2 regions of the Rhizobium sp. NPDC090279 genome follow, and region 2 is predicted to be linked to the other one. Evidence: riboswitches for the same ligand, from Rfam matches in the RefSeq annotation. Region 2 holds a riboswitch; the other holds the start of a gene.
What was found. A riboswitch is a leader RNA that binds a small molecule or an ion and turns the genes downstream of it on or off. The one in region 2 is predicted to bind S-adenosylmethionine.
Positions count from the first base shown of each region.

Region 1: it holds a riboswitch for S-adenosylmethionine, as region 2 does, so the genes downstream of both, metA (homoserine O-succinyltransferase) here and ACIQWP_RS10125 (O-succinylhomoserine sulfhydrylase) in region 2, are expected to answer to the same signal.

Region 1 is NZ_JBIVYI010000007.1:332,610-340,123, forward strand. It holds gene ACIQWP_RS19655 (ABC transporter ATP-binding protein/permease) at 1-1,628, opposite strand, end outside; gene ACIQWP_RS19660 (AAA family ATPase) at 1,794-2,636, shown strand; gene ACIQWP_RS19665 (AraC family transcriptional regulator N-terminal domain-containing protein) at 2,669-3,544, opposite strand; gene ACIQWP_RS19670 (oxidoreductase) at 3,683-4,531, shown strand; SAM riboswitch at 4,625-4,702, shown strand; gene metA (homoserine O-succinyltransferase) at 4,752-5,678, shown strand; gene ACIQWP_RS19680 (VWA domain-containing protein) at 5,682-6,875, shown strand; gene ACIQWP_RS19685 (aldose epimerase family protein) at 7,303-7,514, shown strand, end outside.
Region 2 is NZ_JBIVYI010000003.1:432,597-440,110, reverse strand. It holds gene ACIQWP_RS10160 (acyltransferase) at 1-107, opposite strand, end outside; gene ACIQWP_RS10155 (MFS transporter) at 227-1,456, opposite strand; gene ACIQWP_RS10150 (LysR family transcriptional regulator) at 1,559-2,467, shown strand; gene ACIQWP_RS10145 (VOC family protein) at 2,477-2,854, opposite strand; gene ACIQWP_RS10140 (hypothetical protein) at 3,019-4,044, shown strand; tRNA gene ACIQWP_RS10135 (tRNA-Gly) at 4,077-4,150, opposite strand; gene ACIQWP_RS10130 (2'-deoxycytidine 5'-triphosphate deaminase) at 4,209-5,303, opposite strand; SAM riboswitch at 5,475-5,553, shown strand; gene ACIQWP_RS10125 (O-succinylhomoserine sulfhydrylase) at 5,597-6,784, shown strand; gene ACIQWP_RS10120 (DNA helicase) at 6,916-7,514, opposite strand, start outside.

The DNA.
Region 1 (7,514 bases), on a different contig from region 2:
CCCTCAAAGGCATCGTCAAGGACGATCCATTTCGGCTTAGCCAGCAGCAGATGCGCAAAGCCGACGGCTTTCTGCTCTTCGGTGTCCAGCAACCGGTCCCAGCGGGCCTGCGTGTCGAGACGGCTCTTCAGGCGGCTGAGGCCTACCCTGTCCATGACCTCATCGACGGCGGCGTCGTCATAGGCGTCCCTATCATCCGGGAAACAGATTGCCTCCCTGAGCGTGCCGGTCGGCACATAGGGCGTGTGCGGCACGAACAGCATGTCCTCCATCGGCGGCAGGCTGACCGTTCCCGCGCCGCTATACCATTGATGCGCCAACACCTCGAACAGCAATCTCCGGTTTACGCCGTGATCGCCGTTGATCATGACGTGCTCGCCGGCATTGATCGTCACCGTGCCCTCGGCGATCAGGAAACCATTCTCCGTGGCCTCGTCATTGGTCTTCGTCGAGACCTCCAGGTCGGTCCACACCATCTTGCCGGGCTCGGCCTTCTCGAAGACGAGGGTGTGCGGCATCGGCGTCTTGTCGTCCATCTCCGTCAGCGCCTTGCGGAAATCGGTGACGCGCATCAGCGTGGCGCGCCATTCGGCGATCGGGCCGAAATTGGCGACATACCAACGCAAGGCCGAATTGACCTGATTGAAGGCGCCGACAGCCACCATCAGCTGGCCGAAGGTCAGCCCGCCGGAGAAATAGGCGGGTGCGGCAACGAGGATGGGGATGATCAGCACCAGCCAGCCGTAACCGGCGGAAACCCAGGTCAGGTTTGTGTTGGCGATGGCGAGCTGGCGGATGACGGCAAGAACGGCCGAGATATCGAGATTGATCCGCCGGCGCTCGTTTTCCTCGCCGCCGGCAATGGTGATCGCCGGCATGTGCTCGTTGGCATGCATGAGCGCGAAGCGCAGCTCGGCCTCTTTCGAATAGCGATCCGCATTCAGGCGCACCAGGCGACGGCCGACGAACTGGCTGAGGAACGAAGCCGATCCGGCATACAGGATCGCTGCCCAGACCATATAGCCCGGAATGGAAAAATTCATGCCTCTGAGATGAAAGACCATGCCGCTGGACAGCTCCCAGAGCACGCCGATGAAGCTCAGGAGCAGGATCGTCGCCTGCACCAGACCGATGGCGAGGCCTGTGGTACTTTCGGCCAGATTGCGGGCATCCTCATGGAGACGCTGATCGGGATTGACGCCGATGAGGCCGGAGGAGGCAAGGCGAAGCGCCCGCTTGGCCTGCAGCCACTGGTTCACCAGGTCCCTCGCCAGGCCTTCGCGCATATAAAGCGCGGTCATCTGGTTGAGCCAGGCCTGGATGACGTTGAGGACCAGAAGCGAGCCGGCGATGATGGCGAAGACGCCGAGCTGATGGAAGAAGGCGGTGATATCGCGCCTTGCCAGCGAATCGTAGAAGGGCGCATTCCAGTTGTTGAGCAACACCTGCACATAGGCCGTGCCCAATATGATCACGAAGAGCGCGACGGTCAGGGAAATGATCTTGATGCGTACCGGCGAATTCCAGAAGGCGGAGAACATCATTCTCAGCCGAAAGAAGAGGCTCAAATCATATCCGACCTGCTCATTTCCCTGGATATTCGGCTTGGCTTGCGCTTCAACTGCCATCAGCACTTCCCTGCGACGCACATCCCGTCAGTTAATCATGACCCGCCCCCATGTCTATCCTTGCAATAGATCAGTGCGATCACGTTCCTATATACACGGTTTCGCGCCTTGAACCGAATTAGGTCAGCAACTAGCTTGCCCGTGAAATGTTGAGAAAGCCTTCCGATGCAATTTCAAGGAACTGCCGACTATATCGCCGACAAGGACCTGATGGTGGCCGTTAACGCCGCCATCCGGCTGGAGCGCCCGCTTCTTGTAAAGGGCGAACCCGGCACGGGCAAGACGGAACTGGCCCGCCAAGTCGCTGCCGCCCTTGGCCTGGACCTCATCGAGTGGAACGTCAAATCGACGACGAAGGCGCAGCAGGGCCTTTACGAATATGATGCGGTATCGCGCCTGCGCGACAGCCAGCTCGGCGACATCAGAGTTCACGACATCAGCAACTATATCCGCCAGGGCAAGCTTTGGCAGGCCTTCACCGCGCCGAAGAAATGCGTGCTGCTGATCGACGAAATCGACAAGGCCGACATCGAATTCCCGAACGACCTCTTGCAGGAACTCGACCGCATGGAATTCCATGTCTACGAAACCGGCGAGACCATCCGGGCCGCGATCCGGCCGATCGTCATCATCACCTCAAACAACGAGAAGGAGTTGCCGGACGCGTTCCTGCGCCGCTGTTTCTTCCATTATATCCGCTTTCCCGACGCGGAGACGTTGACGCGCATCGTCGAGGTTCACTATCCCGGCATCAAACAGGCCCTTGTCCATGCCGCGCTGACGCAATTCTTCGAAATCCGCGACGTGCCGGGCCTGAAGAAGAAGCCTTCGACCTCCGAAGCCCTTGACTGGATACGCCTGCTGGTCGCCGACGACGTCGATCCCGCCACTTTGCGCGCGGATGCGAAGAACGCGCTGCCGAAGCTGCATGGCGCGCTGCTAAAGAACGAGCAGGATGTCCATCTCTTCGAACGGCTGGCCTTCATGGCGCGCGGGCAGGGCAAATAGCGCCGCAGGCCTTCGGTCGATATGGAGGTGGCCTATCCCTGCTCCAGAGGCAATGCGTCTTCTCTCGGTGAGACACCGAACATCATTTTATATTCTCGATTGAACTGGGACTGATTTTCATATCCCACGTCGAACGCAATCGTACCGATCTTGGCCTGCTTCAGCATGATCTGTCTGCGAGCTTCATGGAGGCGAAGACGTGTCCTAAATTGCAGCGGGCTAAAGGAAGTGGCCGCTTTAAAATTTCGATGAAAAGACGTGACGCTCATGCCCGCCTCACTCGCAAGCTCCTCTATCTTCAGCGACTTGCGAAAATTCGTGCTGATCCACGCGGTAGCGCCCGCGATACGCGCCAGGCGGGAGCCGGCCGTTCCGAGCTGGCCGACCATGGCGCCGAGTTCGCCTTGCAGTAAGCGGTAGTAGAGTTCCTTGTGAATCAAGGGCGCGAGTGTCTTGATGTCCCCCGGCCGGTCGAGAAGCCGCACCAATCGCTCGACCGGCTCCAAAATGTCGACGGTTAGAGTTGCAGTGTCGACGCTGCTTTTGCCGCCCAAAGGAATTTCGGCAACGCCCTCGACGATGGCTTCAGCCACCATTTTCGCATCAAGATCAATCGTGAGCGACAAATGCGGTCTCGATGGCTCCGCCTCGACGACATTGGCCGACACCGGAACATCGATGACGACGACAAGGTAGTGTTCCGGCCCTATCTCGACTCGACGATGCCCTACCAGGATCTGTTTGCGGCCTTGAAGAACGATGCACAAGCGTGGGTCGTAGAAGCTCCTTACCGGCTTTGTGACCTGGTTGCTTCGAAACAGGGTCAGTCCCGGCACCAAGGTAGGCGTCCTGCTACCCCGGCAGTGAAACTGAAGCAAATCGATTAGCCGTTCTTGCGCCGTTTCCATGCATCACTCGCAGGTGCTCGATGTTGGTTTGGTAGGATTGTATTTAAAGATGGTGGTTTTGATCTAGGTTCCCCGACCTCCCGAGGCAATATCTGAGGAGCAATGCCATGAATTTTTGAAGGCATGAAAGGAACAATGATGACGAATGAAAACCCTGTCTGGCTCATCACGGGAGCATCGTCCGGCCTTGGCCGCGCAATTTGCGTGGCGGCTCTGGAGGCTGGATTTTCCGTAGCTGCTACCGCCCGCCACCCCGACAGCCTCGGGGATATCTCGGAGCGATTTCCGCAGAAGCTGACAATAAAGAAGCTTGACGTTACGGACCATGCCAACGTCATGCAGGTGGTTTCGGATATTGAAGCAAGCCTTGGCGGTATCGACGTATTGGTCAACGCGGCTGGCTATGGCTACCTTGCCGCCATCGAAGAGGGCGAAGACCGGGAAATCCGTGCGCAGTTCGAGACCAATGTTTTTGGTCTGCTCGATGTCACGAAAGCTGTTCTTCCCGGGATGCGAGCGCGACGCAGCGGCACGATCGTCAATATCTCCTCTCTTGGTGGCCTCGTGGCTTTTGGTGCGACAGGATATTACCATGCCACAAAATTTGCGGTGGAAGCTCTATCCGAGTCGCTGTCCCACGAGGTCGCGCCACTTGGCATCAAGGTGCTGATTGTCGAACCAGGCGCTTTCCGCACCGACTGGGCGGGCCGGTCGATGGTCGAATCCCCGATTGTGATCGACGACTACACGGAAACAGCCGGGAAGCGGCGGGCAGCAACCCGGGCTGCATCCGGATCGCAACCGGGCGACCCCGCCAAGGCGGCATCAGCCATCATTGAGGCCGTCAGTTCGAAGGAGCCGCCGCTTCGGCTGCTGCTTGGCGCATCAGCCCTCAGGGTAGCCTACGGACGTCTCGACAGCCTCAAGGCAAACTTCGACGCCTGGCGGGACGTCACAACAAGCGTGGATTTCCCTCAGCAGTCATGACGGCAGCGCCTGGAACGCCTATTGACACGATGTCCGCCGCGACCTCCGGCGCCAGGAGCTTGCCCATTGACCCACTGCCGCAGCAGGTTTATGGAACTCTATTGTGGTGATTTGGCCGGCCGGCTTGCAGCCACGTTAAATAAATCGCTAAAGGGCCGCGTGCGGACCGGTAGCGATTCATGATCGCGGCCGGTTTTTTTGTATTTGGCGAGTGAAAACAATGCCCATCAAGATTCCCGATACACTGCCCGCATTTGAAACCCTCCAAACCGAGGGCGTGCGGGTGATGACCGAAACGGTGGCGTTCCGTCAGGATATCCGCCCCCTTCAGATCGGGCTTCTCAACCTCATGCCGAACAAGATCAAGACCGAGGTCCAGATGGCGCGCCTGGTCGGCGCATCGCCGCTGCAGGTGGAGTTTTCCCTGGTGCGCATCGGCGCGCACAAGGCCAAGAACACCTCCGAGGAGCACCTGCTTGCTTTCTACGAGACCTGGGAAGAGGTGAAGCACCGCAAGTTCGACGGCTTCATCATCACGGGCGCGCCGATCGAGCTGCTGGACTATGAAGACGTCACCTACTGGAACGAAATGCAGGAGATCTTCGACTGGACGGCCACCAATGTCCATTCGACGCTCAACGTCTGCTGGGGCGCGATGGCCGCAGTCTACCATTTCCACAACGTGCCGAAATATACGCTGACGGAGAAGGCATTCGGCGTCTACCGCCACCAGAACCTGAAGCCCTCCTCGGTCTACCTCAACGGCTTCTCCGACGATTTCGCCATTCCGGTCTCGCGCTGGACGGAAGTGAAGCGCGCCGACATCGAAAAGGTGCCCGGCCTGCAGATCCTGATGGATTCGAGCGAGATGGGCGTCTGTCTCGTGCATGAACAGGCCTGCAACCGGCTCTACATGTTCAATCACGTGGAGTATGATTCCACCTCGCTGGCGGACGAGTACTTCCGGGATGTGAATGCGGGCGTGCCAATCAAGATGCCGCACAACTACTTCCCGCACAACGACCCGGAAATTCCGCCGCAGAACCGCTGGCGCAGCCACGCGCACCTGTTCTTCGGCAATTGGATCAACGAGATCTACCAGACCACGCCGTATGATCTGGAGGAGATCGGCCAGGAAAGGACTTGAGCCCTGTTCATTCCCTTCTTCCTGAAGCTGAAGGAAGCGAAGGTGCCGGTGACGCTCCGGGAGTTCCTGTCGCTGCTTGAGGGAATGGAAGAAGGGATTGCCGACTATGACGTCGAGGCCTTCTACTATCTGGCCCGAACGACGCTGATCAAGGACGAGCGTTTCATCGATCGCTTCGACCAGGTCTTCGCCGACTATTTTCGCGGTGTCGAAGCGATCGGCGGCGATGCCGATGGGGAAACGGTTGAGCCGAGGTCCATCCCCGAAGAATGGCTGCGCAAGCTCGCCGAGCGGTATCTGACCGAAGAGGAAAGACGAGAAATCGAGGCGCTCGGCGGCTTCGACAGACTGATGGAGACGCTGCGTCAGCGGCTGGCCGAGCAGCAGGGCCGGCATCAGGGCGGCTCGAAATGGATCGGCACGGCCGGCACCTCGCCCTTCGGAGCCTATGGCTACAATCCGGAAGGCGTGCGCATCGGCCAGGAAACCTCGCGCAACCGCCGCGCGGTGAAAGTCTGGGATCGCCGCGACTTCAAGAATCTCGACGATGGCGTCGAGCTCGGCACTCGCAATATCAAGGTGGCGCTGAAGCGCCTGCGCCGCTGGGTGCGCGAGGGAGCGGCCGAGGAGCTCGATCTCTCCGGCACTATCCGCTCGACCGCCGAACATGGCTATCTCGATGTCCAGACGCGGCCGGAGCGCCGCAACGCCGTCAAGCTCCTGATGTTCTTCGACGTCGGCGGCTCGATGGACGACCATATCCGCGTCGTGGAAGAACTCTTCTCTGCCGCCCGCTCGGAGTTCCGGCATATGGAGTATTTCTACTTTCACAACTGCCTCTATGAAGGCGTGTGGAAGGACAACCGCCGCCGCCGGGTCGACATCACGGCAACGACCGACCTCATCCGCACCTTCGGCCCCGACTACCGCGTCGTCTTCGTCGGCGACGCCTCCATGAGCCCTTATGAGATCACCCAGGCCGGCGGCTCGGTGGAGCACTGGAACAAGGAGGCCGGCGAGACCTGGCTTGCCCGCATCACCGGCCATTTCCGCAAATGCATCTGGATCAACCCCGTGCCGGAAAACTACTGGGGCTATACGACCTCGATCTCGATCATCCGCCGCCTGATGACCGACCGCATGTATCCGTTGACGCTCGGCGGGCTGGAAAAGGCGACGAGGGAATTGTCGCGGTGAGCATTGCTGCCGCGTACCGCTTCTCCCCTTGGGGGAGAAGGTGCCGACAGGCGGATGAGGGGGAGTGCCAAGAGCACGAAAATCCACCTATTCAAATCGGTAAGCCCCCTCATCCGACCCTTCGGGCCACCTTCTCCCCAAGGGGAGAAGGAGCTTGCGCCGCCGACATGCCTCATGTGCGATTGCCCCGCCGCTGTCGTCCCCTCTCCCCGCAAGCGGGGAGAGGGTTGGGGTGAGGGGCCGTTGTGGAAATCAGCGGCCTGTCATCGGCATTCCACACTTCCGGCGCAGCGTAACGCTCGAAAGCCTGACAGAGCCTTGATCGGCCAACCCCCGCCCCTAGATTTCGCAAGGGAATCGGTTGCGGAACGATGAGAATGGGGGCAGGGTCTGGCCTTGCATATTCGATAGCTATGGATGAGCTGATATGACGGAAAGCACTTTGCAGCGGGAAGTTTTTGGGACCACGGCCGACGGAGACACTGTCTATCGCGTCAAGATATCAGGCGGCGGTCTGACCGCGCATATCATGTCATGGGGCGCGGTCATCCAGGATCTCCGGCTTGACGGCCACGAGCCGGCCCTTCTGCTCGGCTTCGACGATTTTGCCGATTATCCCGCTCATTCCTCTTATTTCGC
Region 2 (7,514 bases):
TGCCAGATGATCCTGGTGCCGAGAGGGACTTTCGTACTGCGGCCAATCTTCAGCACACCGCTCCTGAAAAGTGCTCTCAACCTGTAAAACCATGCAATGCCACGCATTCCGAATGCTCCTGACAGGGGGCGCTCGTCTTGTCATGCTTTTCTGGCCCCCACCTGAATGGGCTACAACATGGCGATGCTGGAGCAGAACCGCAAGTGTTGGGCATCGCGTTGCATCGTCAGTTGCGCGCGACAAAGCCCGTGATCAAAGCGATGACGCCGAAGCCCGCCGCCGCCGCGCAGACTGCGACCCAGCCGCCAAAGTCCCACACGGTGCCGGCGAGCGCTGAGCCAAGCGCACCACCGAGAAAGAAGATGCCGACGAAGAGACCGTTGATGCGCCCCCGCGCCTCCGGATTGAGGAGATTGACGGCACGGCGTCCCAAGGTCTGGTCGCCGGTGACGCCGACATCGAGCATGACGGCACTGACACCGAGCAGGATCAACAAGGTCAGCGGATCGCCGGACCTTATTCCACCCACCCAGGCGGCCAATGCCAGGGCGGCGAGCATGATCACGCGCGAGATCAACGTTGCCATCCGCGTCCAGCCCCGGTCGCCCATGCGACCGAAGGGAGAGGTGGCAGCAGCACCGCCGGCCCCAACCAGGGCAAACAGCGCAATACCCGACTGGCCGAGCGAGAATGGCGGCTGTACCAGACGCAGGGCGACGGACGTCCAGAACAGGCTGAAGCTCGCCATCATCAAGGCGGCGGTAAAGGCGCGCAGCCGCAACACAGGCTCATCGCGCAGCAGCTGGAACAGCGAGCCGATCAGAGCGCCATAGCTCGTACTTGCCGAGGGGCGCCGTTCCGGCAGGCGCAGGGCGAGCACGGCGGCAAGAAGCGCCAGCGTCGCGGCGCTTATGGCGTAGAAACTCCTCCAGCCCCAGAAATCGGCGATCAGGCTGGCCAGCGGGCGCGACACGAGGATACCGACCATCACGCCGCTCATGACATTGCCGATCACCCGGCCACGATGCTCTGGCGGTGCCATGGCCGCCGCGATCGGCACGAGGATCTGGATGGCGGAGCAGGCTGCCCCCAACAGGAACAGGAAGATCAGCAGGCTCCATCCCGTCGGCGCGAAGGCGGCGGCAAGAGCCATGACCAGGGCCGACAGAAGCATGCGCAATACAAGCTGGCGGTTTTCGAGCAGATCCGCCAGCGGCACCAGGAAAAACAGGCCGACGGCATAGCCGAGCAGCGAGGCCATGGCCACCAGGCCCGCGCCGCTTTCGGAAAAGCCGAGCGACGGGCCGACGATGCCGACCAGCGTCTGCGGCGCGAAAAGATTGATGATGATGACGCCGGTGGCGATCGCGAACAACAATGTCGAAGGAGCGGCCGCAGCCGTAGAGACATCATCCTCACGCTGCTCGTTCACCACACATTCGGGAACTTGGGACATGGGCTCTCCAAATAATTTCTGATAATAAAGATAGCCATGTTTATCGGCTTATTGCATAATGCGGCAATTGAAATGAACTAATAATGATTATGCGAGTTCAGCATGAACATTCATGATTTGGAAGCCTTCGTCGCGGTGGTGGAAACGGGTTCGATCGTTGCCGCCTCCGCGCGCATCAATCTGACCCAGCCGGGCATCACAAGGCGGATACAGAATCTGGAAAACAGCCTTGGCATTGCTCTGCTCGACCGGCAATCGAAACCCTTGAGGCCGACGGCGGCTGGGCGCGAGGCCTATGAACATGGGCGCCGCGTACTGCGCTCGCTCGATGATCTCAAGGCCGGCGTCTCGCCCGGCGGCACGATCGGTGGCGAGTTTCGCCTCGGGATCATGCCTTATCTCTCCGAGGCGGCTCTATCTGCCCCGCTCGATGAATTGCGCAGCCAGTTTCCGCAATTGACGCTGCGCATCGTCACCGGCTGGTCGCCGCAGCTGATCGAACAGGTGGCACACAGCCAGCTCGATGCGGCAACCGTCTGCCTGCCCGAGGGTGTCCAGCCGCCGGAAGATGTCGTCGGCGATGCGCTTGGAGTCCACGGCGTCATTCTCGTCGCCGCGCCATCGCTCGGCATTCCCAGCGAGCCGAGGCTTGAGGAACTTTCCCGCTTCCCCTGGATCATGAACCAGAGCGGCTGCGGCTTCCGCGCCTTCATTCAGCATCGCTTCGAAACCGAGCGCCTGCCTTTCGAGGTCGCCGTCGAGGCGATGAGCGCGGATTTGCGCATGTCATTGGTCGCACGCGGTCTCGGCATCGGCGTTCTCACACCCGCAGCGCTGGCGGACAGCCGCTGGCGCAATGCCGTCGAGATCGTCGAAGCGCCCGACTTCAGCCCGAAAGTCGTCAACTGGCTGGTGCATCGCCCACCGGCAGGCCGGCTTGCCCGCCCGATCGAAACCTTCGGCAAGGCGCTGGCGGAAACGCTAAAAGCGAGAATGCGGCTTCCAGCCTGAGGGCAGGCCTCAGACCGCTGGCGTGTTGACCATCGCCTCGATATTGTAGCCATCGGGATCGAGGACGAAGCAGGCATAGTAATCCGCAGTGTATTCCGGACGCGGGCCGGGAGCACCGTTATCCTCGGCGCCCGCTTCTAGCGCGGCGCGGTGGAAGGCATCGACCTCCGCCCTAGTCTCAACGCGGAAGGCGACGTGCAGGTGCGTCAGAGGCGGCTTGCTGCCGGTATGCTGGATCTCGAACAGGCTGCCATCGCCGACATCGAACGCCCAGAAAACGTCCTCTTTTCCGAAGGACAGACGATACCCCAAAGGTACGAAAGCCCGCTCGTAGAAGGCCTTGCTCCTCTCAAGATCGCTGACTTCGATGGTTATGTGATCGATCATCTTGAGCGCATCCCCACAATTAACGACATAAAGGCAGGCTAAACAGGGATGGCGATTGAGACAACAGCTATTGCACGTGCGCTACCATCTTTAATTGCAACGCCTCGCGAGGACAGGCTATGGTGTTAAGCAGGCCCCTATCCAGTTTCGCTTGCATGCTCGCCTTGGCCATGACGGCATGGGCCGCTCCTGCGCGATCATCGGAACTCGGCATCGACCGCTCCTGGCTTTCTTCGCAGAGCGCGGCGGTTCAGGAAAAGACGCTCAAGGACATCCAAGGTCTGGGTGCCACCTGGTTTCGCGACGGACCGACATCCGGCTCGGCGCGGGGTGTGGCGAATTTCGTGAACGAAGTCCGGCTCGCGAAGCAGGACCATCTGAAGGTCTTGATGACCATCGCCCAGATGGACGAGGACTATGATGTGCCGCTGCAAACCCACGATCACGGCTGGAAGGCGAAGAAACTGAGCCAGATCAATCTTCAAAAATTCACGCAGCGGTTCGAGAACCTGCTCGGCGCATTGAAGGCGGCCGGTCTCACGATCGATGCCGTCGAATTCGGCAGCGAGGATGACAGCTATTATTACGATGCGGACGTGCCATACGACCATCTGGCCACTGCGGGTGAGTTGCACACATGGCTGCGCGGATACGGCGCGTTCCTGAAAACAGGGGCGACCATTCTGCATGATCCTCGCTACTTTCCCGGCGCGAAGATCATCACCTTCGGCATGGCCCATGGCTGCGACCAGTGCGCGGGCCCGCCCCGGCACCTTGCGGACCCGGCCCGGGCCGTCGCCATGTTGAAGAATGTCGACGGTTTCAACTACCTCAGCAATGCGTCCTATCACGTAGACGGCTACGGCACACATATCTATGTGTCGCCGAACTACATTGACGGCGTGGCCACGCAGGTGCTGCGCGCGGATGCTGCCGCACTCGGCGGGGATAAGCCCCTATGGATCACCGAATGGGGGTTTCTCGATCTCAACGCCTTTCCCAACAAAAAGGGCGAGACCCTGAGCCGGTGCATTCAGACGTTTCTCGATACATTCGACAGGCTTCGCACCCAGATCTCAATCGGACCGATGATGTTTTACCGCCACGATATCTGGTTGTCGGACGCATCGGGGAAACTGCTGCCCCAGTCAAAAGTGCTCGCCGCCTATGCAGCGAAGCAATCACCCTGAAATGTAAGGGCGGCGCTCAAGTGTAAGGGAAATGGAGCGGGTGAAGGGAATCGAACCCTCGTATTCAGCTTGGGAAGCTGCTGCTCTACCATTGAGCTACACCCGCCTGACACCTTGAGATGTCCAACAGTTGCCGGCCTCTGTCAAGGCCGGTCGATAAACGATCAAAGCCGGAAGTGCTTGGACAGCTTCAGGCCCTGCGCCTGATAGTTCGAGCCGAGGCCGGAGCCGTAGAGGCTGCTCGGCTGTTCCAGCATGTGCTCGTAAATCAGGCGTCCGACGATCTGGCCGTCTTCGAGGATGAAGGGCACCTCGTGGCTGCGCACTTCGAGCACGGCGCGGCTGCCGCGACCGCCGGCCGGCGCATGGCCGAAGCCCGGATCGAAGAAACCGGCGTAGTGAACGCGGAATTCGCCGACCAGCGGATCGAACGGCGTCATCTCGGCGGCATAATGCGGCGGCACATGCACCGCCTCGCGTGAGACGAGAATGTAGAATTCATCGGGATCGAGAATGAGTTCGGTGCGGCCGCGGCTATAAAGCGGCTCCCAGAAATCGAAGATATCGTGCTGCGCCTTCTTGTCGACATCGACGACGGCCGTGTGGTGCTTGCCGCGATAACCGATCAGGCCTTCCTTGTCGCCGGCAAGATCGATCGACAGCGCAATGCCGCCGCCGGTGATGTTCGGCTTCTTGCTGGCAACCAGCGTTTCCGTTTCGTGCAGCGCCAGCAGCTCCGGTTCGCCAAGCAAGGCCTGGCCGACGCGGAAGCGGATCTGCGACAGGCGCGAGCCACGGCGCACGACGATCGGGAAGGTGCGCGGGCTGATTTCGAGATAGAGCGGACCGGAATAGCCGGCCGGGATCTTGTCGAACTCCTGCGCCCGGTCGGTGATGACGCGGGTGAAGATATCGAGGCGACCGGTCGAGCTCTTCGGGTTGGCGGAGGCAGACATGTCTTCTGGCAGATCGAGCCGTTCCATCAACGGCACGATATAGACGCAGCCGGTTTCCAGCACCGCGCCTTCGGAGAGATCGACGACATGCAGCTTCAGCCAGTCGAGCTTATCGGCAACGAGATGCGATGGACCGGGCATGAAGCTGGCCCGAACGCGGAAAGCATGGGAGCCCAGTCTGAGGTCAAGGCTTGCCGGCTGGATCTGATCGACGTCCAGTTCCCGTTCGCTCGTCAGCCGCCCTGTTTCGAAGAGCGCCGCGATGGCGCGATCCGCCAGAATTCCAGTATTGCGAGCCATCATGCCTCTTTCCCAACCCATGAGCCGGCAAATCCATGTTTGACTTGCAGACCTATCGGCTGATCCAAAATGTTACTGCGACCTTTGCGCATCCAGACGGACGCTCGGGCAATAATTTGCCGCCGACAAAACCAAACTGGGGGAATTGACGCAAGCGGTCAACGGCAGTATTGCAACTTATCCCGTGGTGATTTGGCCGGTCGGCTTGCAGCCACGTTAAACAAATGGCTAAAAAGACCGGGGTTGAACCGGTCTGCTTTTGCGACCGGTTTTTTTGTTTTGAAAGTGGTGATGGCATGAGCAAGACTTGGCGCCCCGCAACCCAGCTCGTTCACAACGGAACGCTCCGTTCGCAGTTCGGCGAGACCTCCGAAGCAATCTATCTGACACAGGGCTTCGTCTACGACACCTCGGAAGCGGCGGAAGCCCGCTTCAAGGGCGAGACGGACGGTTTCATCTACGCCCGTTACGGCAGCCCGACCAACGACATGTTCGAAAAACGCATGTGCGCGCTGGAAGGCGCGGAAGATGCCCGCGCCACGGCTTCGGGCATGGCTGCGGTCACCGCCGCCATCCTCTGCCAGCTGAAGGCCGGTGACCATATCGTTGCCGCCCGTGCCCTCTTCGGCTCGTGCCGCTGGGTGGTCGAGACGCTCGCGCCGAAATACGGTATCGAATGCACGCTGGTCGACGGGCGCTTCGTCGAGAACTGGGAAAAGGCCATCCGCCCCACGACCAAGGTCTTCTTCCTCGAAAGCCCGACCAACCCGACGCTTGAAGTCGTTGACATCGCTGCTGTGGCCAAGCTTGCCAACCAGATCGGTGCCAAGGTCGTGGTCGACAACGTGTTCGCGACCCCGCTCTTCCAGAAGCCGCTGGAACTCGGCGCCCATATCGTCGTCTACTCGGCCACCAAGCATATTGACGGTCAGGGCCGCTCGCTCGGCGGCGTGGTCCTTTCAGACAAGCAGTGGATCGACGAACACCTGCAGGACTATTTCCGCCATACCGGCCCGGCCATGTCTCCCTTTACCGCCTGGACGCTGCTGAAGGGCATCGAGACGCTGCCGCTGCGCGTTGCGCAGCAGACGGCGAATGCCGCCAAAGTGGCCGATTTCCTGGCCGAGCAGGGCAACAAGGTCGCCCGCGTGATCTATCCCGGCCGCAAGGATCACCCACAGGCCGATATCATCGCCAAGCAGATGACCGGCGGCTCGACGCTCGTGGCCTTCGAACTGAAGGGCGGCAAGGAAGCAGCCTTCAAGCTGCAGAACGCGCTGGAGATCGTCAAGATCTCCAACAATCTCGGCGACTCGAAGAGCCTGATCACCCATCCGGCCACCACGACGCACAAGAACCTCACCGACGAGGCCCGCGCCGAACTTGGCATTTCGCCGGGCACCGTGCGCTTCTCTGCTGGTATCGAGGACAGCCAGGATCTGGTCGAGGATTTCGCCCGCGCTCTTGAGCAGGTTTCGGCCTGATATCAATCGAGCCGCCCGGATTTTCTCCGGGCGGCTCGATCTCTCTGTTCTCTCGCAATTCCGGACGGAAAACCGCTACGCACTTTTCCTGGAATTGCTCTAGTCGGGCAATGACGGCACATGGCAGCTCGTCAGCTGGCGGCCTTGAATTGAACCTGGCCGTTGTTCAGGAAGACCATCTTGTCGAACAGCGACAGATCCAGCGGGTTCGGCAGACGAACATCCGAGAGATCGGGCACGGGTTTCAGCGCCGGATCATAGGAGCGATCAATCTGCGAGATGAAGACGACGATGACGCCTCTGGCGCGCGCAAACGCCTTCAACGTCTGAACCTGGATCATCAGCTCCGGCTTTTCCCGCTTCTGATCAAGCAACTGCAGAAAATCGACCACCGCCAGCGTGCCGCGCGACGCCTGTCCCAGCCTATCGACGATGTAGTCGGCGCTGATGGCGTCGGAATTGTCGAACTCGAACAGATCGGCAAATTCCGCATGATCGGCACCGATGGCCGGGAAACGGTCCAAAACGACCTTCTCCGTGTCTTCCAGCGTGAAGAAGACGCTGCGGTTGCCTGATTTCATGGCTTCGACGGCGAGCCTCAGGCTCATCAGCGTCTTGCCATGGCCGGGCCTTGCGCCAATCAGCACGAGATCGCCCGAGCTCAATCGCGAATACAGCTCGCTGACGGGAACGGCAGTCCTGGTCCTCGCCGCAAGCAAGCTCCAGCCTT